Regions from separate parts of the Rhodoferax sp. LS1P39 genome, predicted to be linked through region 2. Evidence: riboswitches for the same ligand, from Rfam matches in the RefSeq annotation. Region 2 holds a riboswitch; the other holds the start of a gene.
The links. A riboswitch is a leader RNA that binds a small molecule or an ion and turns the genes downstream of it on or off. The one in region 2 is predicted to bind glycine.
Positions count from the first base shown of each region.

Region 1: it holds a riboswitch for glycine, as region 2 does, so the genes downstream of both, gcvT (glycine cleavage system aminomethyltransferase GcvT) here and AC097O_RS20870 (D-amino acid dehydrogenase) in region 2, are expected to answer to the same signal.

Region 1 is NZ_JBWMAV010000004.1:262,194-265,572, forward strand. Features, by position in the region: gene gcvP (aminomethyl-transferring glycine dehydrogenase) at 1-544, opposite strand, end outside; gene gcvH (glycine cleavage system protein GcvH) at 564-935, opposite strand; gene gcvT (glycine cleavage system aminomethyltransferase GcvT) at 961-2,082, opposite strand; glycine riboswitch at 2,143-2,269, opposite strand; glycine riboswitch at 2,279-2,379, opposite strand; gene AC097O_RS09835 (amidohydrolase family protein) at 2,476-3,379, opposite strand, start outside.
Region 2 is NZ_JBWMAV010000016.1:88,035-91,413, forward strand. Features, by position in the region: gene AC097O_RS20870 (D-amino acid dehydrogenase) at 108-1,331, opposite strand; glycine riboswitch at 1,492-1,597, opposite strand; gene AC097O_RS20875 (anti-sigma factor) at 1,615-2,337, opposite strand; gene AC097O_RS20880 (sigma-70 family RNA polymerase sigma factor) at 2,334-2,900, opposite strand; gene AC097O_RS20885 (DUF3455 domain-containing protein) at 2,949-3,379, opposite strand, start outside.

The DNA of each region.
Region 1 (3,379 bases), on a different contig from region 2:
TCTGCGGATGGCAGTCGCCCGCCACGATGAAGACGTTACTTTTGCTTTTCACGCTGCGCTTGGCCAGGGTCATGGCCTCGGCGGCGGCGGTGGCTTCGTCCAGCATGGAGGCGTTGGCAATGGGCATGCCGGTCAGGTCGCAGACCATGGTCTGGAAGTTGATCAGCGCCTCCATGCGGCCTTGCGAGATTTCGGCCTGGTAGGGCGTGTAGGCGGTGTACCAGGCGGGGTTTTCCAGGATGTTGCGCAGGATCACGCCGGGCGTGTGGGTGCCGTAATAGCCCTGGCCGATGAAGCTTTTGAAGACCTTGTTCTTGGCCGCGATGGTCTTGAGCTCGGCCAGCGCCGCCGCCTCGGTCACGGGCGCGGGCAGGTCCATGGGCGTGCTGCGCGCAATGCTGCGCGGCACGATGCCGTCAATCAGGTCCCGGCGCGAACTGGAGCCAATCACGCCCAACATCAGGGTTTCATCGGCAGCATCGATGCCGATGTGGCGGGCGATGAATTCGGCGGAGTTTTCGAGTTCGTGCAGGGAGGTCGTCATGGGGCAGTGTCCAGAGGTATCAGGCGTTTTGGCTAAAGGCGTTGTAGGCGGTCTCGTCCAGCAAGGCCGCGACTTCGGCGGGGGCCGACAGCTTGACCTTGAAGAACCAGCCCGCACCCAGCGGATCGGTGTTGGCCAGGGCCGGGTCGGCGCGCAGGGCTTCGTTGACCTCGGTGATTTCGCCGGAGACGGGCATGTACACGTCGGCGGCGGCTTTCACCGACTCGACCACGCCGGCCACGTCTTTCTGGGCAAAGCTGGTGCCAACAGCGGGCAAGTCGACAAACACCACATCACCCAGCGCGTCTTGCGCATGGGTGGTGATGCCGACGGTGGCGATGTCGCCCTCGATGTTCAGCCATTCGTGGTCTTCGGTGTAGTGGATGCTCATGGGGTTGCTCCTGTAAAAAATGGATTTAGCCGCGGAAATAGCGGTTGGGGGTGAAGGGCATGGAAGTCACTTCCATCGGTACGATTTTGCCTCGCACGACGGCGTTGATGCGGGTGCCAATGGCACTGAATTCCGGGGCCACGTAGGCCATGGCAATCGGCTTGTCTACCGTGGGGCCCAGCAGGCCGCTGGTGACCTCGCCAATCGGGTTGCCCGCCGTGTCCTGCAAGGCGGTGTGCTCGCGAACGGGGATGCGCTCCAGGGCCACGAGTCCAACACGTTTTCTGCCTTCCGTGCTTATTCCATCGGCGAGGGCAGCTAGTATTTTGGTAGCACCAGGGAATTCGCCCGCCCGCGCACCACCGGTACGCCGCACTTTCTGGATGGCCCAGTTCAGGCCCGCTTCCACCGGGTTGGTGGTGGTATCCAGGTCGTTGCCGTACAAGCACAGCCCGGCTTCCAGGCGCAGCGAATTGCGGGCACCCAGGCCGATGGGCTTGACTTCGGGCTGGGCCAGCAGCGCGCGGGCCAAGGCCTCGGCCTGGCTGCTGTGGACGGAGATTTCAAACCCGTCTTCGCCGGTATAGCCGCTGCGCGTCAAAAAGCAGGGAATGCCCGCCACATCGAAATGGCCGCCGGTCATGAACACCAGTTTTTCCACGCCAGGAGCCAGGCGCGCCAGGGCTGTGACGGCTTGCGGGCCTTGCAGCGCCAGCAGCGCCAGCTCGGGCTGGGGGATCACCTGGCAGCGCTGGCCGATTTTTGCCTGGATGTGGGCAATATCGGCGACTTTGCAGGCACCGTTGACGATGACGAAGATGTCGTCGGCACGCTTGAAGAACATCAAATCGTCGAGGATGCCGCCGTCGTCGTTCAGCAGCAGGCCATAGCGTTGCTTGCCCACGGGCAGGTCGATCACATCGACAGGAATCAGGGTTTCAAACGCGGCTGCCGCGTCGGGGCCGACCAGGCGCAACTGGCCCATGTGCGACACGTCGAACAGGCCAGCCGCCGTGCGGGTGTGGTGGTGCTCGGCCATCAAACCTGCAGGGTATTGCACCGGCATGCTGTAGCCCGCAAACGGGACCATGCGCGCACCCAATTCCAGGTGCAAGGCGTTCAAAGGGGTGAGCTGCAGGTCGGACATGGCGTTCTTTCAAAATGAAAGGTGGGGACACACAAAAAATCATGGCCATTGTGGCCATGTGTGGTCCCCGCTGTCCGCTTTACCTGAGCGATTCGCCGGGTGGGCTTGGGCGGTGGTGCCAAGCCGACTGCGGGTTGCGCCTTCGGTGAATCCGCTCAGTGGCGGATTTCTCTCCAGGGGGGTGACGTTCGATGAAAAACGTTTGTCAGTCCTTTTGCCTGAGCGTTCAGACCCACGTAGCGGGGTCCTGCGCCTTCGGCGGTTCTCCAGATAAGAACTCTCTCCTGACGGCATGGATTCTAACCAAGCCCACGCAGGCGGCAGATATTTAAGTAAAAAGTGCCGCTAGCGCTTATTGCATCAGCGTGACAAGCTACTTAAACAATAGCAACCTCAGCCCGCCTTGCGCAGCAGCCAGTCGGTCTGGGCAGGTCGTCCGGGTAGTTGCAGGCGGGCGGTGGCCGCCGGGGTCTGCGCCAGCAGCTTGCCGCGCTTGTAGACCTGCAGCCGGGTGGCGCGCAGGCGGATGGCTTCTACCGGGTCTTGCGCTTGCAGCAGCACAAAGTCGGCCCAGCAGCCGGGCGCCAGGCCGTAGCCGTCGAGCTGCAGGATCTTTGCGGGGCTGGTGGTCACGGCCTCGAAGCATTGGCGCATGGCGGCCTGGCTGGTCATCTGGGCCACGTGCAGGCCCATGCTGGCCACTTCCAGCATGTCGCCACTCCCCAGGCTGTACCAGGGGTCCATCACGCAGTCCTGGCCAAAGGCGACGGTCAGGCCGTGGGCCAGCATTTCGGGCACGCGGGTCATGCCGCGCCGCTTGGGGTAGGTGTCGCCCCGGCCTTGCAGGGTGATGTTGATCAGCGGGTTGCTCACCACGTTGACCTGCGCTTCGGCCATCAGCGGCAGCAGTTTGCTCACAAAGTAGTTGTCCATGCTGTGCATGGAGGTGAGGTGCGAGCCGGTGACGCGGCCCTGCAGGCCCAGGCGCTGGGTTTCATAGGTGAGGGTTTCGATGTGGCGCGACATCGGGTCGTCGGACTCGTCGCAGTGCATGTCCACCAGCAGGCCCCGCTCGGCAGCCAGCTCGCACAGCAGTTTGACGCTCAAGGCCCCATCCGCCATGGTGCGCTCGAAGTGGGGGATGCCGCCCACCACGTCCACGCCCATGTCGAGTGCGCGCTGCAGCTTGTCCATGCCCTGCGGGTCGCGCAGCGCTCCGTCTTGCGGAAAGGCCACCAGTTGCAAATCCAGGTAGGGGGCGACCTGGTGCTTGACTTCCAGCAGCGCCTCTACCGCC
Region 2 (3,379 bases):
GGGTGCGCTGTGCACGACTGCCGTGTAACCGACTGTATCCCTTCCGGGACATCCGGGTGGCTTTCCATATCCAAAAAAAGCCAGGAGCCCGGACCCGGACCGTAGGCTCAGTGCGGCATGGCACTACCCACCATCGCCGCCACCATGTCGGCGGTGACGGCAGACAGCGTCAGCCCCAGATGGCCGTGGCCGGTGTTGTAGAACACGCCGGGCCGCTTGCCGGGGCCCACGCGCGGCATCAGATTGGGCATCATGGGGCGCAGCCCGGCCCAGGGCACCACGCTCTCGGTGCGCACGCCGGGGAAGCACTGCTGCACCCATTCCACCAGCGGGCGGATGCGGTCGGCCCGAATGTCGCGGTTGTAGCCGTTGAATTCGGCCGTGCCCGCCACCCGAAAGCGCCCCCGCCCCAGGCGGCTGCTGACCAGCTTGGTTTCGTCGTCCAGCAAACTCACCATGGGGGCCGATGCCTGGCTGTGCGCGTCGTCCAGGTTCACGGTGATGGAATAGCCCTTGACCGGGTAGATGTTGACCCTGTCCCCCAGCTGGGCGGCAATGTCGCGGCTGGCCGTGCCCGCGCAAACCACCACGCCGTCGAACACGCTGGTGTGGGTGTGGTCGCCGTCTTGCGCGGTGATGGTCACGGTCTTGCCATCGCTCTTGACCGTCTGGATCGCATGGCCGTAGCGGGTTTGCACGCCCAGGCGCTCGGCAGCAGCGGCGATGCCGGTGCTGAACTTGTGGATGTCGCCGGTGGTGTCGCTCTCGGTGAAATAGCCGCCGTAGTAGTCGCCCGCCAGCGTGGGCTCGATGGCGCGCATCTCCTGCGGGGTGACGGCGCGGCGGTCCAACCCGCCCTGGGCCAGCAGCTTGGAGACCTTGCCCGCGTGCTCGAAGTTGCCCTTGTCGCGGTAGATGTGCAGGATGCCTTCACGCTGGTGGTCAAAGTCCAGGCCCTCTTCGGCGGCCCAGGCATTGAGGTGCTGGCGCGCGGCCATCGCCAGGCGGGTGGTTTCGATGGTGTTTTTCTCGTACTGCGGGATGGCGGCGATGAACTCGGCAAACCAGGCCATCTTGTGCCAGCTGGGCTTGGGGTTGACCAGCAGCGGCGCATCGCTGCGCAGCATCCACTTCACGCCCTTGAGCACGGTAGACCAGTGGTTCCACACCTCGGCATTGGACACCGAAAACTGCCCGCCATTGGCAAACGAGGTTTCCATGGCGGCGTAGCGGTGTTTTTCGAACAAGGTGACGGCGTAACCGCGTTTGGCCAAGGCGTAGGCCGTGGTGACACCCGTGATACCACCGCCGATAACGGCAAAATTTTTCATGATGAGACTTCCAAAACGTCAACAGGGGGATAGCAACAAACGTGCGCAGCTATCGCCCCCTCTGTTTTGGACCTGAGAGATTCGCGGCTGGCGTGTTACCAGTCGCTTGCTCCTGCGGTGAGCCGGGTGACGAAACCCAACTGCTCTTCAGATGTGTGTGGTGTGGATACCGGTCCTTTTGCCTGAAAGTTTCCGGGGCGGTTGCTCCTTCGGCGCTGATTTCCTGAACGAATTCAGGGGGGAGCAGTCTCTCCCGGTATCGACTTGGATTATCGCACTGGTATCACAGCACCTTCACCGCACGGCCAATAAACTGGATCGGGCCGGTGGGTCTATCGATGGGCGAGCCGTTCACTGGCTCCAGGGTCAGCTCAAACAACTGGTTGGGTTGCAGCGGCGGCAGCTTGTCCAGCGGGATGGTGATGGTCTGCCCCGGCTTGACCAGGCCCAGCGACACCGGGCCCTTCCAGTCCTCGCCCTTGGTCCAGAACTGCAGGGATTTTTCGGCGGGCACCGCTACCGGGCCCAGGGCCGTAAGGCTGAGTTGCCGGGAGTCGCTGGCCTGGATGACCCAGCCCGGTGCCTTGTCTTGCGGCGCGACCAGCACCACCATGTACTGCGGCCCGGTGGGTAGCACGCCCTGGCGGGTCACCAGCACCGAGGCCAGGATGGCGGCAGTGGCAAAACCCGCACCGGCCAAGCCGCGCCACAGGCCCAGGCGGTCCCACCACGGTGGCGGTGCGGGTGGCATAGCAGCGCGGCGCGGTGCCTCGGCGTGGGCCACGCTGCGGTCTATGCGCTGCCACAGCTCGGCAGACGGCTCCACCGGCTCGGCCAGGGCGGCCAGCGGCAGCAACTGCTCTTGCCAGCGCTGCACGGCGGCCTGCAGGGCGGCATCGGTGGGCAGGCGCTGCTCCACCATGCGGCGGCGGTTAGCAGAGAGCGTGCCCAGCACGTATTCGGCGGCCAACTCGTCTGGCGATAGATTGTTTGGTTGCGTGCTCATGCCATGCACTCCCGCAGGCTGCCCATGCTGCGTTTGATCCAGGCCTTGACGGTGCCCAGGGGCGTTTGGGTGCGCTCGGCAATTTCGCCGTGCGAGCAGCCGTCCACATAGGCGTACAGGATGCAGTTGCGCCGGGCGGGCTCCAGCCGGGCCAGGCAGTCGTTGAGCTTGCCCAGGCTGACGCGCAGATCAAACGCATCAGCGATCTCGGCATGGGCTTGCAGGGAATGCTGGGCATCCAGGGCCTCGGCGGTTTCTTCGTCCACCGGCACCTCGCGCGCGCCGTTGCGCACCGCGTTGAGCGCCAGGTTGCGCACCACGCTGTAGATCCAGCCCCGCCCCGAGCCGCGCTGGGCATCGAAGCTGGCGGCCTGGGTCCAGATGTTCATGAAGGCATCGTGCACCACGTCCTCGGCTTGCTGGCGCTGGCGCACGATACGCAGGGCCACGCCCAGCAGGTGGCGGCTGTCTTGCCGGTAGATGTCCTGCAGGGCTTGGCGCTCGCCACGGGCGCAACCCACCAGGGCGCGCTCGTAGTCAAAATCATCGGGGGCAGTCGTCAAGGGCGTTCCATCGAGAGAATGTATGTCTCTCGATGGTAGTCGCCAAACTTAGGCGGCTTTCCAGAAGATGTAGTCGGCCTGGTACTTGACGATTTCCTTGGCACCCTTGTTGGCCGGGCTGCACAGCGTGGCCGGGGCGACACCGCCCATGGTGGCCACGCGCTGGATGTGGGTCACACCGGCCATGGCACCCATGCCCATGGCGGGGTTGGCCTTGACCAGCTGGTAGGGGATATTGCCTGCGCCTGCGGGGGCCACGGCGAGCTGGGTGGCGGTGAGCTTGGAGCCGTCCATGGATTCCCAGGTGGCGGGCGGGCCGTAGTACTTGCCCACCTGTTTGCCGCTGCGGTCGTTCAGGGCGGCGTTGGGGCCCACAAAGACCCACTCGGTCATGCCGGGGGCGTTGGCCTTGTCGCGGCATTCGTAGGTGATCTCGCCCACGCCCACGGTTTCCATCGCCACCTTGTTGCCCATGGGCA